2 regions of the Kitasatospora sp. NPDC057904 genome follow, and region 1 is predicted to be linked to the other one. Evidence: riboswitches for the same ligand, from Rfam matches in the RefSeq annotation. Region 1 holds a riboswitch; the other holds the start of a gene.

Region 1 (7,550 bases):
GGCGGGCGAGCAGTACCGCACCAACGGCATCGACCCGGGCATCCAGCTGATGCTCGACTCCGACCCGGCCGGCTACCTGGAGCGCGCCGCCGCGCAGAACCAGGTCGTCGAGGGCCAGACCGCACTGCTCAAGCAGGCCCGCGACGAGCAGCGCCGGCTCGACCAGGACCGCGCCGAGGCCGCCGCCATGCTCACCCAGCTCGACAGCGTGGGCGCGTCGCTGGGCGAGGAGAAGAAGCAGGTCCAGAGCCGGCTCGCGCAGGCCCAGGCGCTGCTCAACAAGCTGAGCGCCGAAGACCGGGCCAGGATCAACGCCCAGGAGTCCGCCGAGAAGGCGAAGGCCGCCGCCCAGCAGGCCGCCGCGGCGGACCGGGCCTCCCGCTCGGCCGGCCGGCCCGCCGCGGGGCCCGGCGCGGACGCCACCCTGCCGAGCCCGAGTGCGAGCGGCCGCGCCGCCGACATCATCAAGTTCGCCACCGCCCAGCTCGGCAAGCCCTACGAATGGGGCTCGACCGGGCCGAACACCTGGGACTGCTCCGGCCTGACCGGCGCCGCCTACCGCGCGGCCGGCGTCAAGCTCCCCCGGATGTCGCAGGACCAGTGGAACGCCGGCACGCGCATCGCCCGCGGTGACCTCCAGCCCGGCGACCTCGTCTTCTTCTACGAGGACATCCACCACGTCGGCATCTACATAGGCGACGGCAAGATGATCCACTCCCCGCGCACGGGCAAGAACGTGGAGGTCCTCCCGATCTCCGTCATGCCGTACATGGGCGCCGTCCGCCCCGCCTGACGGGCACCGCCCGCGGCACGGCGACGAAGCACGGCTCACGTCGACGAAGGAGGAGGGCCCGGTCGTTCCGCACGGAACGACCGGGCCCGCTCCCGTGGGTCAGTTGGCGATGATCTGGAGCGTCCCGTTGCTCCCGATGCTGCCGGTCAGGTACAGGGTGTGGCCGTCGGGGCCGACGGCGAGGCCGTCGAGCTGGTCCTCGTCGGGGGAGACGGTCTCGGCCGCGACCAGGCTGCCGGAGGCGGTGTCGACGGAGAGCACCGACGGGCCGTTGCTGTAGTCGGCCTTCGTCAGGTAGAGGCGGGTGCCGTCCGGGCTGATCTGCGGGTCGCCCAGGTCGGCGAAGCCGTTGACCAGGGTGAGGTGGCGGGTGACGGTGTCGCCGGCCGGGTCGATCACGTCGGCCTGGCCGCCCTTGTAGCCGGAGGCCACCGCGAACAGGCGGGTGCCGTCCGGGGTGAAGACCGGGTGGTAGTCGAGCGCCCCGGCGGTGCCGCCGACGGTCCCGACCAGGGTGGGCGCGGTGCCCGCCGTGCCGACGTGGAAGACGCCGGCGTCGCCGCCGACGTACAGGTCGTGCCCGCCCGGCCGGAACGCGGCGGTGCCGGTGAAGCTGGTGGGCACCTGCACGGAGCCGGTGAAGGCGTGCTGGGCGGTGGAGAACGCGACCACCCGGCCCTGGCCGTACTGGCGGTAGGCGGTGGGCCCGTTCTGGACGACGTAGGCGGTGGCGCCGTCGGGGCTCACGGTGAGGCCGGTGAGCAGGCCCGGGTTCCAGCCGGCCTGGCGCGGCTGGTCGGGCAGCGCGGTGGTGGTGAGCACGGTCAGCGTGGCGGTGTCGAGCACCACGAGCTGCTGCCCGTTCGCGACGTACACGCGGGTGCCGTCCGCGGACAGCGCGGCGACCAGGCCGAGCTGGGCGGTGTCGAGGGTGGCCTGCCGGGTGACGGCGTCGCTCTGGGTGTCGACCGCCTTCACCTGGACGGTGTTGCCCGTCCCGCTCACCACGACGTACGCCGTGGTGCCGTCGGGGCTGACGAGCGGCTGGGCCTGGTTGTGGCCGACGGTGATGATGCCCTCGGTGCCGGAGACCGGGGCGGCGGCGCTCTGGTCCGCGGCCTGGGCGGCGGTGCCGGTGAGCGCCAGGACGGCGGCGGCAGCGGCGGCCACGGCGGTCGCGCGGGTGTACGTGCTGATCGAACGCTTGGAAGTCTTCGCGGTCATCGCGGTTGTCGATCCCCCTTTGGCGCACCGCACGGTGCGGTGCCGGGGCAGGCTAACCGATCTTCCTGAGAGTCTGATGGACGGTCAATGACCGGAACGAGTCCGCCCCGCTCACGGATGTGGCGCGCAGGCCAACAGGTAGGGGAGCAGCGGGATCGCCACCACCCCGGCCCACCACGCCGCTCGGCGCCGGCGCCGGCCGCCCGCGGGGTGCGCCAGCCGCCGCACCCGGGTGAGCACCCCGGTGGCCGCGACCCCGAGGGAGCCGCCCGGGGGTGCCGGGGAGGTGGCCAGGGCGCAGAGCGCGGAGGCGAGTTCGCTGCGCGACACCCGGGCGAGCGCCGCGTCGTCGGCCGCCATCTCCAGCAGCAGCGCCACCTCCGCCCGTCCCAGGCGGGCCAGCGGCAGGCGGCCGAGGAGGAGCGCGAAGGCGTCGGCCGGCAGCCGGAGCAGGTGGTGCCGCCCGCGGATGTGCTCGCGCTCGTGCGCGACGGCGGCGGCGAGCTGGCACTCGTCGAGGAGTTCCAGGGCGCCGCGTGAGACCACGACCCGGCTGCGGCGGCCGGGCAGGCAGTAGACGGTCGGGTGGGCGTGCTCCAGCACCAGGGCGTTCCAGCGCCGGTCGCGCACCGCGACGACGTCCAGCACCTTCCGGTGCCGCCGGCGCGCCCGCCCGGCCCGCGCGCCGACGCCGGCCACCACCGCGGCGACCCCGGCGGCCCCGGCGGCGAGCAGCCACCAGTCGTGGGTGTGCGGGGCCAGCGGCGGGGCCGGTTCGGCGTGCGGGATGAGCCCGAGCAGTCCGGCGGGCTCGTGGGCGAAGGGTTCGACGGTGTGGTGGGCGGCGAGCAGCAGCGCGACGGCGAAGGAGGCCATCAGCGCCAGCCACAGGGCGGTGCCCGCCACCGGGCGGGTCTGGAGCCGGGCGGAGCCGGCCAGCCGGCGCGGCAGCGCGAGACCGGTCGCGGCCAGGTAGAGGCAGAGCAGCGCGAGGGTCACCGCTCGTCGTCCCGGGCTTTCACCTGCTCCAGGGCGGCGAGCAGCGCGGAGGCCTCGTCGCCGCTCATGGCGTCGACGAAGTGCAGCAGCGCACCGGTGCGGTCCTGGGTGGTCTCCAGTGCCTGGTGCATGAGCCGGGCGGTGTACGCCTCGCGCGTGCAGGTCGGCTCGTACACCCAGGCGCGGCCGACCTTGTCCCGGCGCAGCCAGCCCTTGGTGTGGAGGATGTCGGCCACCGTGGTCACGGTGGTGTAGGCGACCGGCCGCTGCTGCTGGAGGTCGTCGACCACCTCGCGCACCGTGGCCGGCCGGCCCCAGGACCAGAGCCGGTCCATGATCTCGGCCTCAAGATCGCCGAACCCGCGCAGCACCGCCCCGTTTCCCTTCCTCGCCGCCGCCGTCTGGAACGGCGCCCATGGTACGGCGTTCGACGTCGCCGAAGTCGGGCGTCCTCCTGCGTCCCCTGCTGCGTCCTCTTGCTGCGTTTCCGGCGTCCTCCGGCGTCCTCTGGCGTCAAAGTTCTACAAAGGTGTCGAAGGACACCGGAAAAGTGGCCCACGGCGATCCTGACGGGGGTATGCTTTTCGAGGTTTGAAGAGGCACCTCGTTCGGTGAGGCGTCTTCACGGACACAGGCCACTGACCCGACGACGTCGAGAGACGCCCAGGTTCAGGACAGATCTTCCCGACCTAAGGGTTGATCCCAAGTGGCTTCCCCCGCAAGGGGGATCACGCCGTGAAGTGCCAAAGCTCTGACGAGTTGGGGTGTACCGGTCGCCTTCGTGCGCCGGGACGCTCCTTGCCGTGTCGCGATGCGGCGCACAGTCGGTGCGCCCCCCGGCCGGGAGGAGGCGAGAAACATGGACTGCAGTAGTCCGGGCCACAGTTGCCCCTACCCCCGCATGCTCTCGTACACCTCCGGCACGCGGTAACAACCTTTCCTGCGAACGCCCCATCAGACGCTGCGTCATGCGCTCGACCATGCCATGACCCAGGCGACCTGACGCACCGTCATGCCCGCGCGACGCCCGAGCCCGGTCCTGTCCCGGCTCGCGCCGCCGTGCGGCCCGGTGCCGTGCGTCCGCAGGGAGGATTACTGCTGCGTGCCCCCTTATGGCCCCCTCAAGGCAGGGGGCGGGGAGGACCCACCATGGCAGACGTCATGCTCGACCCGAAGGTTCCCGCCGCTCGCAGCGCGGTGCTGGACGACGCGCACATCGGTGACATCAAGGGTGCCCTCGGCACCATCAGGCTGGACGACGACGCGCCCCGCCAGGGGCTCTCGGTGCGGCTGAAGACCCTGCTGGCGATCATCGGCCCGGGCCTGATCGTCATGGTCGGCGACAACGACGCCGGCGCCTTCTCCACCTACGGCCAGGCCGGCCAGAACTACGGCACCCAGCTGCTGTGGACCCTGCTGATGCTGGTCCCCGTGCTGTACGTGAACCAGGAGATGGTGCTGCGCCTGGGCGCCGTCACCGGTGTCGGCCACGCGCGGCTGATCCTGGAGCGCTTCGGCAGGTTCTGGGGCGCGTTCAGCGTCATCGACCTGTTCCTGCTCAACGCCCTGACCCTGGTGACCGAGTTCATCGGCGTCACCCTCGCGGCCGGCTACCTCGGCCTGCCGAAGGTCGCCTCGGTGGTCCTGGCCGCCGCGATCATCATCGCCTCGGCGTTCACCGGCTCCTTCCGGCGCTTCGAGCGGGTCGCCGTCACGCTGTGCGTCGGTTCGCTGCTGCTGGTGCCGATCTACTTCATGGTCCACCCGAAGACCTCGCAGATGGCCCACGACTTCGTGGTGCCGAGCATGCCGGGCGGCTCGGGCCAGCTCGCGGCCGTGATGCTGGTGATCGTCTCCATCGTGGGCACCACCGTCGCCCCCTGGCAGCTGTTCTTCCAGCAGTCGTACGTCATCGACAAGCGCATCACCCCGCGTTTCATGAAGTACGAGAAGATCGACCTGTGGATCGGCATCGCGGTGGTCATCATCGGCGCCGCCGCGATGATGGGCCTGACCGCCGCCGCGTTCGCGGGCACCGACGGTTTCGGCCAGTTCTCCGACGCGGCGGCCGTTGCCAGGGGCATCGAGGACAAGGCCGGCCGCCTGGCCGGTGTGCTGTTCGCGATCGCGCTGCTGGACGCCTCGATCATCGGTGCCTTCGCGGTCTCGCTGTCCACCGCCTACGCCATCGGCGACGTGTTCGGCATCAAGCACTCGCTGCACCGCGGCGTGAAGGGCGCGAAGGGCTTCTACGGGATCTATGCCGGCCTGGTCGTGGTCGCCGCGGCGATCACGCTGCTGTCCACCGAGTACACCCAGGGCCTGATGACGCAGTTCGTCCAGGTGCTCGCCGGCGTGCTGCTGCCCTCCGCGACGGTCTTCCTGCTGCTGCTCTGCAACGACAAGGCCGTCCTGGGCCCGTGGGTCAACGGCCCGAAGACCAACGCCTTCACCTCGGCCGTGGTCGGCGTGCTGGTCATGCTGTCGCTGATCCTGACCGCCGCCGTCGTCTGGCCGGACATCAGCTCGGAGGCGATCCTGTGGATCATGGCCGGCTGCGGCGTGGCGGGCGTGCTGGTCGCCGGGTACTTCTTCACCTTCGGCCGCAGCGGCACCAAGGAGGACCCGGTCGACCGCACCGGGCGCGAGAACTGGCGGATGCCCCCGCTGGAGACCCTGGAGAAGCCGGTCATGTCCACCGCCCGCAAGGTCGGCATGGGCGCCCTGCGCGCCTACCTGCTGATCGCGATGATCATGGTCATCATCAAGGTCGTCCAGACCGCCCTCGGGCACTGAGCCACCGTGAACCCACCGAACGGACGGGGGCGGGCCGAGGGCCTGCCGCCCGTCCGTTCCGCTTTCCCCTCCCGTCCGCCCGCCGTCTCCCCGTAGGAGGTGCCGCCGTGCACACCCTGACCACCGTCGAGTTCCTGGTCCGGCTGGCCACCGGCGTCGCCTGCGGCGCCCTGATCGGCGTCGAACGCCAGTGGCGCGCCCGGATGGCCGGCCTGCGCACCAACGCCCTGGTCGCCGCCGGCGCCACCCTGTTCGTCCTCTACAGCGAGGCCGTCGGCGACACCGGCAGCCCCACCCGGGTCGCCTCGTACGTCGTCTCCGGCATCGGCTTCCTCGGCGGTGGCGTCATCCTGCGCGACGGCGCCGGCGTGCGCGGCCTCAACACCGCCGCCACACTGTGGTGTTCGGCCGCCGTCGGGGTGCTCGCCGCCTCCGGCAAGCTCGAACTCGCCGTCCTCGGCACCCTCGCCGTGCTCGCCGTCCACCTCGTGCTGCGCCCGGCCGGGCGGCTGCTCGACCGCGCCCCGCAGTCCGGCAGCGACCCGGACTCCACCAACCGCGCGACCGTCCACGTGGAGTGCGACCGCAAGTCCGAGGCGCACATCCGGGCCCTGCTGCTCCAGTCCCTGTCGGCCTCCGGGCTCACCCCCACCGGCCTGCGCGCCCGCCGTGCCGACAACGGCGAGGCCACCAGCCTGCGCGCGACCGTCGCCATCACCGGCCAGGTCGCCCCCGCGCTGGAGCAGGTCGTCACCCGGCTCTCCCTCGAACCGGGCGTGCGCGACCTCCACTGGCACGTCGAGGACGAATCGGACGATCCCGGCGCCCCGGCGCTCGCGTGAGGGAGTAGAACGGAAGGACCGTCAGACCGTCCACCGCCAGGAGGCCCGATGCTCACTCCCGACCCCAGGCACGGGCCGCTCGTGCCGCTGCTCCTGGTGCTCACCGTCGTCACCGGCGTGGTCGACGCGGTCAGCTACCTCGCGCTCGGGCACGTCTTCGTCGCCAACATGACCGGCAACGTGGTGTTCCTCGGCTTCGCCCTGGCCGGCGCGGCCAACCTCTCCGCGACCGCGTCGCTCGCCGCCCTCGCCGCCTTCCTCGTCGGCGCCCTGGCCGGCGGGCGCCTCGCCGACCGCCTGCCCGAGCACCGGGGACGGCTGCTGCGGGCGGCGGTGGCGGCCCAGGCGGCGCTCGTCGTCGTGAGCACCGTCCTGGCGGCGGCGGCCGGGCACACCGCCGACCCGGTCCGCTACGCGCTGATCGGGCTGCTCGCCCTGGCGATGGGCGGCCAGAACGCGGTGGTGCGCTCGCTGAAGGTGCCCGACCTGACGACGACGGTGCTGACCATGACGATCACCGCCCTCGCCGCGGACCGCTCCGGCCCCCGCCGGCTGGCCTCCGCGGTCTGGATGCTCGCCGGGGCCCTGCTGGGCGCCCTGCTCGTCCTCCACGCGAACGTCCCGACGGCGCTGGCCCTGGCCTCGGCCCTGTTGGTCGCCGTCGCGGCCGTCCTCCACCGCCCCTCCCGCACCACCCCGCCCTGGGCGGCGCGGCCGTGACCAGGGCGTGTCTCAGGGGTGGTAGATCTCCTTCATCGCCGTGATCTTCCCCTGCTCGTTCCGGTGGACCGCGAAGTACGGCGTGCTGGCCGGCTTGTACGTGGCCAGCTCGGCCGGCGCGATCGTGCGCTCCTTGGTGCCCTTGCCGGTGAACTCGATCACCTGCACCACCGCGT
Region 2 (7,550 bases), on a different contig from region 1:
CGTTTGGTGCGGGAACGTCCCGAGCACCGACCGCAGCGGCTCCCCGGACGGCGGCGGGTAGCCCAGGGCCGGCCCGAAGCCCGGCGACTGCGGCGGCGCGTCGACCTGGGTCGGCGGCGGAGCGACCGGGGCCGTCCCGCCCCGGACCACCGACTCCAGCGCCGCGATGGCTTGTTCGGCCGTCAGTCGCTGCGCCGGGTCCTTCGTGAGCAGCCCGGCGAGCACCGGCGCGAGGGCACCGGCCCGCTGGGTGGGGCGCGGCGGCTGGGTGACGACGGCGATGCAGAGCGCGCTGAACGTGTCGGCGTGGAACGGCGCTTGGCCCTCCACCGCCGCGTACAGCGTCGCGCCGAGCGACCACAGGTCGTTGGCGGGCGTCGGCGGCTTGCCCTCCAGCTGCTCGGGGGCCATGTAGGCGGGAGTGCCGATGACGGCGCCGGTCCGGGTGAGCGCGGTCGTCGCGTCGGCCATGTGCGCGATGCCGAAGTCGGTGAGGATGACGCGCTCGTCCATCAACAGGACGTTGTCCGGCTTGAGGTCGCGGTGGACGATCCCCGCCGCGTGCGCCTGCTGGAGCGCCTTGAGCATCGCGACGCCGATCTCGGCCACCCGCCGCGCCGGCAGCGCGCCGTCCCGGCCGAGCAGCGCGGCGAGCGAGGCGCCGGTCACGTACTCCATGACGATCACGGGCGCGCCCTCGTGCTCGACCACGTCGTGCACGGTGATGATGCCCGGGTGGTTGAGCCGCGCGGCGGCGAGCGCCTCGCGCAGCGTGCGCTGGAGGAGCTGCTCGCGGTGCTCGTCGTCGACGCCGGCCGGCAGGAGCACCTCCTTCACGGCGACGTCCCGCCCGAGGGTCTCGTCCCGCCCCCGCCACACGCGGCCCATGCCGCCCTGCCCGATGAGGTCGTGGAGCCGGTACCGGCCCCCGACGACTGCCCCGTTCGATGCTGTCACGGGCCCATACCTTAGTGGCGCACCCCTGTGCCCGGACACGCCGCGGTACAGACCGTCGGCACGGACCCGTCGGTCCGGGCCCGTCGGCACGGCCCGGTCCGAGGGAAGCCGCTTGGTCATAAATTGGGTATCGCGCACCAGTTCGGGACTGCTAGCGTCCTCGACGTGGCAAAGCTGAACCAGATCATCGCCGTCGAAAAAGGCGTCAAGTCCAAGTCCTTCCAGGAGCTGACCCAGGCCCACCAGGACCTGCAGAAGCCCGCGCTGCTGGCCGGGATCTCCCGCACCTACCAGCCCAAGGACGAGGAGGGCGAGCAGCTGCCGCCGGAGTCGACCCGGGTGCAGCTCAAGGCCGAGGACATCCTGCGGTCCACCTCGACGACCCTCACCCGGTTGTTCGACGTGACGGCCACCAAGGACTGGGCCAACCTCGGCGCCCGCGCCGACGTGGTGGTGGACGGCCAGGTGCTGCTCGCCCAGGTGCCCGTCCCGTACCTGCTCTTCCTGGAGAAGCAGCTCACCGACCTGTTCACCTTCGTGCGCAAGCTCCCGGTGCTGGACGCCTCCGAGTCATGGAACCTCGACCCGTCCACCGACTCCTGGAAGACCGAGCCGGTGCGCACCATCCGGACCAAGAAGGTGCCGCGCAACCACGTCAAGGCCGAGGCCACCGAGAAGCACCCGGCCCAGGTCGAGGTCTACTACGAGGACGTCCCGGTCGGCTACTGGACGACCGTCAAGTTCTCCGGCGCCCTGCCCGCCCGGCGCGTGAACGAGCTCGCCGAACGGGTGGAGAAGCTCCAGCAGGCGGTCAAGTTCGCCCGCGAGGAGGCCAACGCCGTGGAGGTCACCGACCAGCGCGTGGGCGACGCCGTCTTCGGCTACCTGTTCAGGTAGCCTCCTGATCACCCGTCCGGGGAGCCGGGCGGGTGCACCGAACGGCGCCGAGAACTCTCCGGGAGACCGGATGGGGGCGCTCGCGCGGTGCGAAAAAGCTGACACTGATGTTGAAGCTGACCCAGGGGTCACAGTGGAGGTTCGAATCCTCCCCCCGGCACCACCGGCCGGGGTAGCCCAAGCCAGGCAGAGGCGGGCCCCGTCAAACTCAGACTCTCGCTCCAGTCTCAGCATTCGCCGCCGAACACCGGATCGACCGGGTGCGGACGAACATCGACGAATGCAGGTTCAAGTCCTGCCTGTGCCGCTCCGTGGCACGGTAGTTCAACGGCAGAACGCGTCGGTTTCAATCTGATCCGCGGCCCTTAAACGTGCCGGTGTGAGCAATTGGGCGGCACACAGGGGCCCGGGAGCAGGCTACGCTCCCGGGTCCTCTCGCCTTCCCGGCCCCCCGCGTACGCCTCCCTTCGCGCGCGCCCCGACGCGCGCCCGGCGGCTCCCCCGCTGGTCGGGGCGGGGTCAAGCTCAGGTCAAGGGTTATGCCGGAGGGATGGCAAGGCCCTATCCTGTCAAGGATTCGAAAAGACACCTCGTTCGGTGAGGCGTCTTCACGGACACAGGCCACTGATCCCACCCGTCGAGAGACGCTCCGGATCAGGACAGGTCTCCCCGGCCCAAGGGGTGACCCCAAGTGGCTTCCCCGCCCGCACCGGCCGGGGACACGCCGTGGAGTGCCAAAGCTCTGACGAGTTGGGGTGCATCGGGCGGTGACGTCCGTCCGCCCTGCCATGCCGCCGCGGCACTGGATCGCGGCCGAGATCGGGAGGGGGCGTGATGGACGGAAGTCCTGGCCATAGTCGGCCCTTCACCGTTTCGTTCCCGCCGTCCTTCTTCCGCTGCTCCAGGCGGCTCCTCCTTCCCTGACCTGCCGGGTCCGCTCCGCTTCCCCCTCGCGTCCACGTGACGCGGGAGGCCCCTGCGCGCGCCCGGTGAGCCCTGCGGTCAAGGTTGGCAGTGCCATGCCACCGGGCGGCCCGATGTCCCGTCCTGCCGGGGCAAGGGGGGTTTCTCCATGGCCACCACCACGCTGTTCTCGTCCGCCACGGCGCGCCTTCGCGACCGCACGGTCGAAGCCGAGCGCCGCACCACCGTCACCAAGGCCGTCCGCTCGTCGCTCGTCTCGCTCGCCGGGCTGGTCGGCGGCCCGGTCACCAACCAGGCCGGCGAGGAGGTGGGCCGCGTCGTCGACGTCGTCGCCCGCCTCTACGGACCGGAGCCCTACCCGCCCGTCACCGGCCTGATCATCCGCATAGGCCGCCGCCGCGCCTTCATCGCGGCCACCGCCGTCGAGCGGATCCACACCTGCGGGGTGCGGCTGCGCACCTCCCGCGTCGACCTGCGCGAGTTCAACCGCAGGCCCGGCGAGGTGCTGCTCGCCCGCGACGTGATGGACCACCAGCTCGTCGACGTCGACGGCGTCCAGGTCACCCGCGCCGCCGACCTCTACCTCGCCCCGCTGGCCGCCCGCACCGTCCTGGTCGGCGTCGACGTCTCGCTGCCCACCCTCCTGCGCCGCCTCGGCCCGCGCCGCTGGCAGATCCGCCCCACCCCGGACGGCGTCCTGGACTGGCAGTCCGTCGCCCCCTTCGGCGAGCAAGCCACCCACGGCCCCGCCGAGGTACGGCTGCGCGCCTCCCGCTCCGCGCTGCACCGGCTGCGCCCGGCCGACCTCGCCGACATCCTCGAGGACCTCGGCCGCCACGAGCGCCAGCAGCTGCTCGGCTGGCTGGAGCCGGAGCACGCGGCGGACGCGCTCGAAGAGATGGAGCCCGCCGAGCTGGAGAACCTCCTGCGCGAGGCGCCGCCCGAGCACGCCGCCCGGCTGGTCGACGAGATGGAGCCGGACGAGGCCGCCGACGCCCTGCGCGACCTCAACCCGGGCGAGCGCGAGAACCTGCTGGCCCGGATGCCCGAGCCCGAGGCCGCCGAGCTGCGCTCCCTGCTCACCCACCGCGAGGGCACGGCCGGCGGCGCCATGACCACCCTGCTCGTCACCGCCGAGTCCGCCCAGACCGTCGGCGAGGTGCGGGCCGAACTCGCCGCGCAGGCCGAACACCGCACCGACATCGACGCGGTGACCGTCCTCGACGACGACGGAGTCCTGGTCGGCGACATCCCGCTGTTCGACCTCGCCGTCGCCGAGGACACCACCGTGATCGCCGACCTGGTCGCCTGGCGGGCCCAGTTCGGCCCGCCGGTGACCGTCCGCCCCGACACCCGCCTCGCCGAGGCCGCCCACCACCTGGTCGCGGCCCGCGCCACCTCCCTGCTCGTGGTCGACGACACCGACCGCCCCCTCGGCCGGGTCCTGGCCGACGACATCCTCGACTCGCTGCTCCCCGAGCGCGGGCGCCTGCACTTCCGGAGGCTCCTCAATTGAGATCCTCCCCTGCCCGAAGACGGGGGATTCCTGGCTCACGCTGCCGCATCGTCCTGCGGACGCTGAGGTCTTCCGCGATCATCACCAGCCGGGTTGAGACCAGCCCGGACGAGCATCACGCGGGCGGAGTTCTTGTCCCTGGGGGACGAGACTCCGCACGCAGTGCACGTATAGATCCTCTCGGAGAGGGGGAGGCGGTGTTTGGCTCTCGCACCGCAACGCGCACAATCCATCGTGCTGTGCACGGGGTTGACCAGGTGCACGGTGCGTCCGTGCTTTGCGGCCATCGCAACCAAGGCTGCCTTGGCCGCACCGATCGCAGCGTCGGCGGCCTTCTTGGCCATGGTGGTTTTCGCGAGGAACTTCGGCCGAAAGTCCTCCACCGCGACTTCGTCATGGTCCCGGACGACGGTCTTGGCCCACTTGCGAGCCGTGTCCATGCGCCGGTCGGCGATCTTCCGATGCACCTTCGCGGCCTGCCGCCGGGCCTTGTGGTAACCCTTTGTCTGTGCCTTCCCCTTCGGTCGATGGCGTCGGGCCATCTGGCGCTGGTAGTGCGCCAGTCTCGCAGCGGCGCCCTTCCCATGTTCTGGATGGGGCAGGTCATAGGCATCGTCAGTGGTGGTCGCGATCTCCCTCACACCCCAGTCGATGCCGATCACGACGCCGGTCGTCGCGAACGGTTCGGTACTCGCCTGCACAACGAACGAGCAGTTCCAGTAGCCGAGGACATCGCGGTAGACGCGTACCGAGGAGGGATCTGTGGGAAGGTCTCGCGACCACACCACGGTCACAACGATCCCGCCCGCGAGGTGGAGCCGGCCGTCCTTGATCCGGAAGCCGCGGCGGGTGTAGTTCAGCGATGGCCTGGAATCGTGCTTGCGCTTTGGCTTCGGCATCCCGGCGCGTTGATTGACCGGCAGTTTCGCTGTCATGTCCTTCCACGCCTTGCTCCGGGACTTCGCGAAGTCCCGGATGACCTGCTGTTGTGGCACCGAGGCCCCCTCGCGCAGCCACGCCATAGAGCCGCGGGCGCTGGTCAGGAGCTTGTCGAGATCAGCCGGGCCCAGAGTGCGCTTGCCTTCGGGATGGGCCTGGTTGTGCAGGTACACCTTGCGGGACATGTGAACGCACTCGTTCCACAACCACCGACACCGTCCCCACTCGGCTTCGAGCAACGCACACGCGGTCGACGACACGCGAAGCCGGTAGGTGTACCGGGCATATCCAAGCCCCTCGTCCGTCGCTGCCGTCGCCATGCTGCTCAACCTAACGCCGCCCACTGACAACGAAAGAGAGTGCAGGTCAGAACAGATGCGCACCGAACTCCACCGCTTGGCGGCCGCGGGCCAAGGGCCCTCCCCCGCTCAACCGACGGGGGCATCCCCATCTCCCCCAGCTGCGGCCCGACAAACGCTGGGGGACATCTGATGACCCGCGACCTCGACACCCGCCCCGGCGCCGACGCGTCCGCGGCCGCGCCGGCCGAGCCGCGGTCGTCCGCGCCCTCGCCCGGACGCCGAAGAGGCTTCCGCCGGATCGCCGCCGTCGCGATGGTGGCCGGTCCCGGGCTGGTCGCGGCCAATGCCGGCAACGACGCCGCCGGCATCGCCACCTACGCGAGCGCCGGCTCCCAGTTCACCTACGGGACGCTGTTCTTCATGGTGCTCGTCACCATCGCCCTGGTGATGGTGCAGGAGATGGCCGTCCGACTCGGCGCGCACACCGGCAAGGGCCTGGGCGCGCTCATCCGCGAGCAGTTCAGCCTGCGGCTCACCGCGCTCGCCGTGTTCTGCCTGCTGCTGGCCAACACCGGGCTGGTCGTCAGCGAGTTCGCCGGGATCGGCGCGGCCTTCGAACTGCTCGGGGTGCCCAAGTGGGCGGTCATCCCGCCGGCCGCCGTCCTGCTCTGGTCGCTGGTGCTGTTCGGCTCGTACAAGTGGGCCGAGCGCATCTTCCTGGTGATGTCGCTGGCGTTCTTCGCCTACCCCGTCGCCATGGTCATGGGCCACCCGGACTGGGGGCAGGTCGGTGAGCACCTGGTCGTCCCGCACCTGGAGCCCAGCAAGGACTTCATCCTGCTGGCCGTCGCGCTGATCGGTACGACCGTCAGCCCGTACATGCAGTTCTACGCGGCGGCCGGCGTCGTCGACCGCGGTGCCAAACCGGCCGACTACAAGCTGATCCGGGCGGACGCCGTGCTCGGCGCGGTGTTCGCGTGCGTGATCAGCCTGACGATCATCATCGCGACCGCCTCGGCGATCGGCGGCACCGGCCCGCTGGAGTCCGCCTCCGAGGCCGCCGAGGCGCTCAAGCCGGTCGCCGGGCACGGCGCCGAGCTGCTGTTCGCCTTCGGGCTGATGGGCGCCTCCGCCCTGGCCGGCGCCGTGGTGCCGCTCTCCGCCAGCTACGCGATCGGCGAGGCCGCGGGCGTCGAGCGCTCCGTGTCGCGCAGCTTCCGCGACGCGCCGCTGTTCCTCGGGCTGTTCACCGCCCAGATCGCGCTCGGCGCCATCGTGGCGCTGACCCCGGTGGACCTCATCCAGCTGCTGATCGGCACCCAGGTGCTGCAGGGCCTGATCAGCCCGATCGTGCTGGTCTACCTCCTGGTGCTCACCAACCGCCGGTCCGTCCTCGGCGACGCGGCCAACAGCCCCCGCTACCGCGTCGTGGCCACCGTCGCGGTCGTCGGCGTCGCACTCATGTCGACGATCCTGCTGGGCCAGACCGTCCTCGGCTGGTTCGGCATCGGCTGACCCACCGGGAACCGCCACCGGGCCTGTCGTCCACGGACGGCAGGCCCGGTGGCGTTCGGGGGCCGGTTCCAGGAGCCCTCGGCCGCGGTACGGCCCCTTACTGCTGCTTGATCGCCGAGACGTCGAACTGCAGCACGACCTTGTCGCCGACCAGGACGCCGCCGCCCTCCAGCGCCGCGTTCCAGGTGACGCCGAAGTCCTTGCGGCTGATCGTCACCTCGCCCTCCAGGCCCACCCGCAGGTTGCCGTACGGGTCCACGGCGTTGCCGGTGTACTCGAAGTCGATGGTGACCGGGCGGGTGGTGTCCTTGATCGTGAGGTCACCCGTGACCCGGTACTCGGTGGCCGAGCCGACCTCCACCCCCGTGGTGCGGAAGGTGATGTCGGGGAAGTTCGGCGCGTCCAGGAAGTCGTTGGTGCGCAGGTGCTGGTCACGCTGTTCGACGCCGGTGTCGATGCTCTCGGCCTTGATCACCACCTCGGCGGTCGAACGGGACGGG

What was found. Region 1 has a riboswitch for magnesium ahead of ACFVSN_RS19050 (NRAMP family divalent metal transporter). Riboswitches for the same ligand answer to the same signal wherever they lie in the genome.
Region 2: another riboswitch for magnesium. It lies ahead of ACFVSN_RS40795 (magnesium transporter MgtE N-terminal domain-containing protein); the one in region 1 lies ahead of ACFVSN_RS19050 (NRAMP family divalent metal transporter).

What each region holds. Positions count from the first base shown of each region.
Region 1 is NZ_JBHVOL010000007.1:19,135-26,684, reverse strand. It holds gene ACFVSN_RS19070 (NlpC/P60 family protein) at 1-793, shown strand, start outside; gene ACFVSN_RS19065 (hypothetical protein) at 893-2,017, opposite strand; gene ACFVSN_RS19060 (M56 family metallopeptidase) at 2,129-3,016, opposite strand; gene ACFVSN_RS19055 (BlaI/MecI/CopY family transcriptional regulator) at 3,013-3,384, opposite strand; M-box (ykoK) riboswitch at 3,613-3,787, shown strand; gene ACFVSN_RS19050 (NRAMP family divalent metal transporter) at 4,166-5,812, shown strand; gene ACFVSN_RS19045 (MgtC/SapB family protein) at 5,920-6,654, shown strand; gene ACFVSN_RS19040 (YoaK family protein) at 6,703-7,374, shown strand; gene ACFVSN_RS19035 (hypothetical protein) at 7,387-7,550, opposite strand, start outside.
Region 2 is NZ_JBHVOL010000032.1:6,630-14,179, forward strand. It holds gene ACFVSN_RS40785 (protein kinase) at 1-957, opposite strand, end outside; gene ACFVSN_RS40790 (hypothetical protein) at 1,123-1,854, shown strand; M-box (ykoK) riboswitch at 2,437-2,616, shown strand; gene ACFVSN_RS40795 (magnesium transporter MgtE N-terminal domain-containing protein) at 2,927-4,294, shown strand; gene ACFVSN_RS40800 (RNA-guided endonuclease InsQ/TnpB family protein) at 4,330-5,553, opposite strand; gene ACFVSN_RS40805 (NRAMP family divalent metal transporter) at 5,725-7,050, shown strand; gene ACFVSN_RS40810 (YceI family protein) at 7,148-7,550, opposite strand, start outside.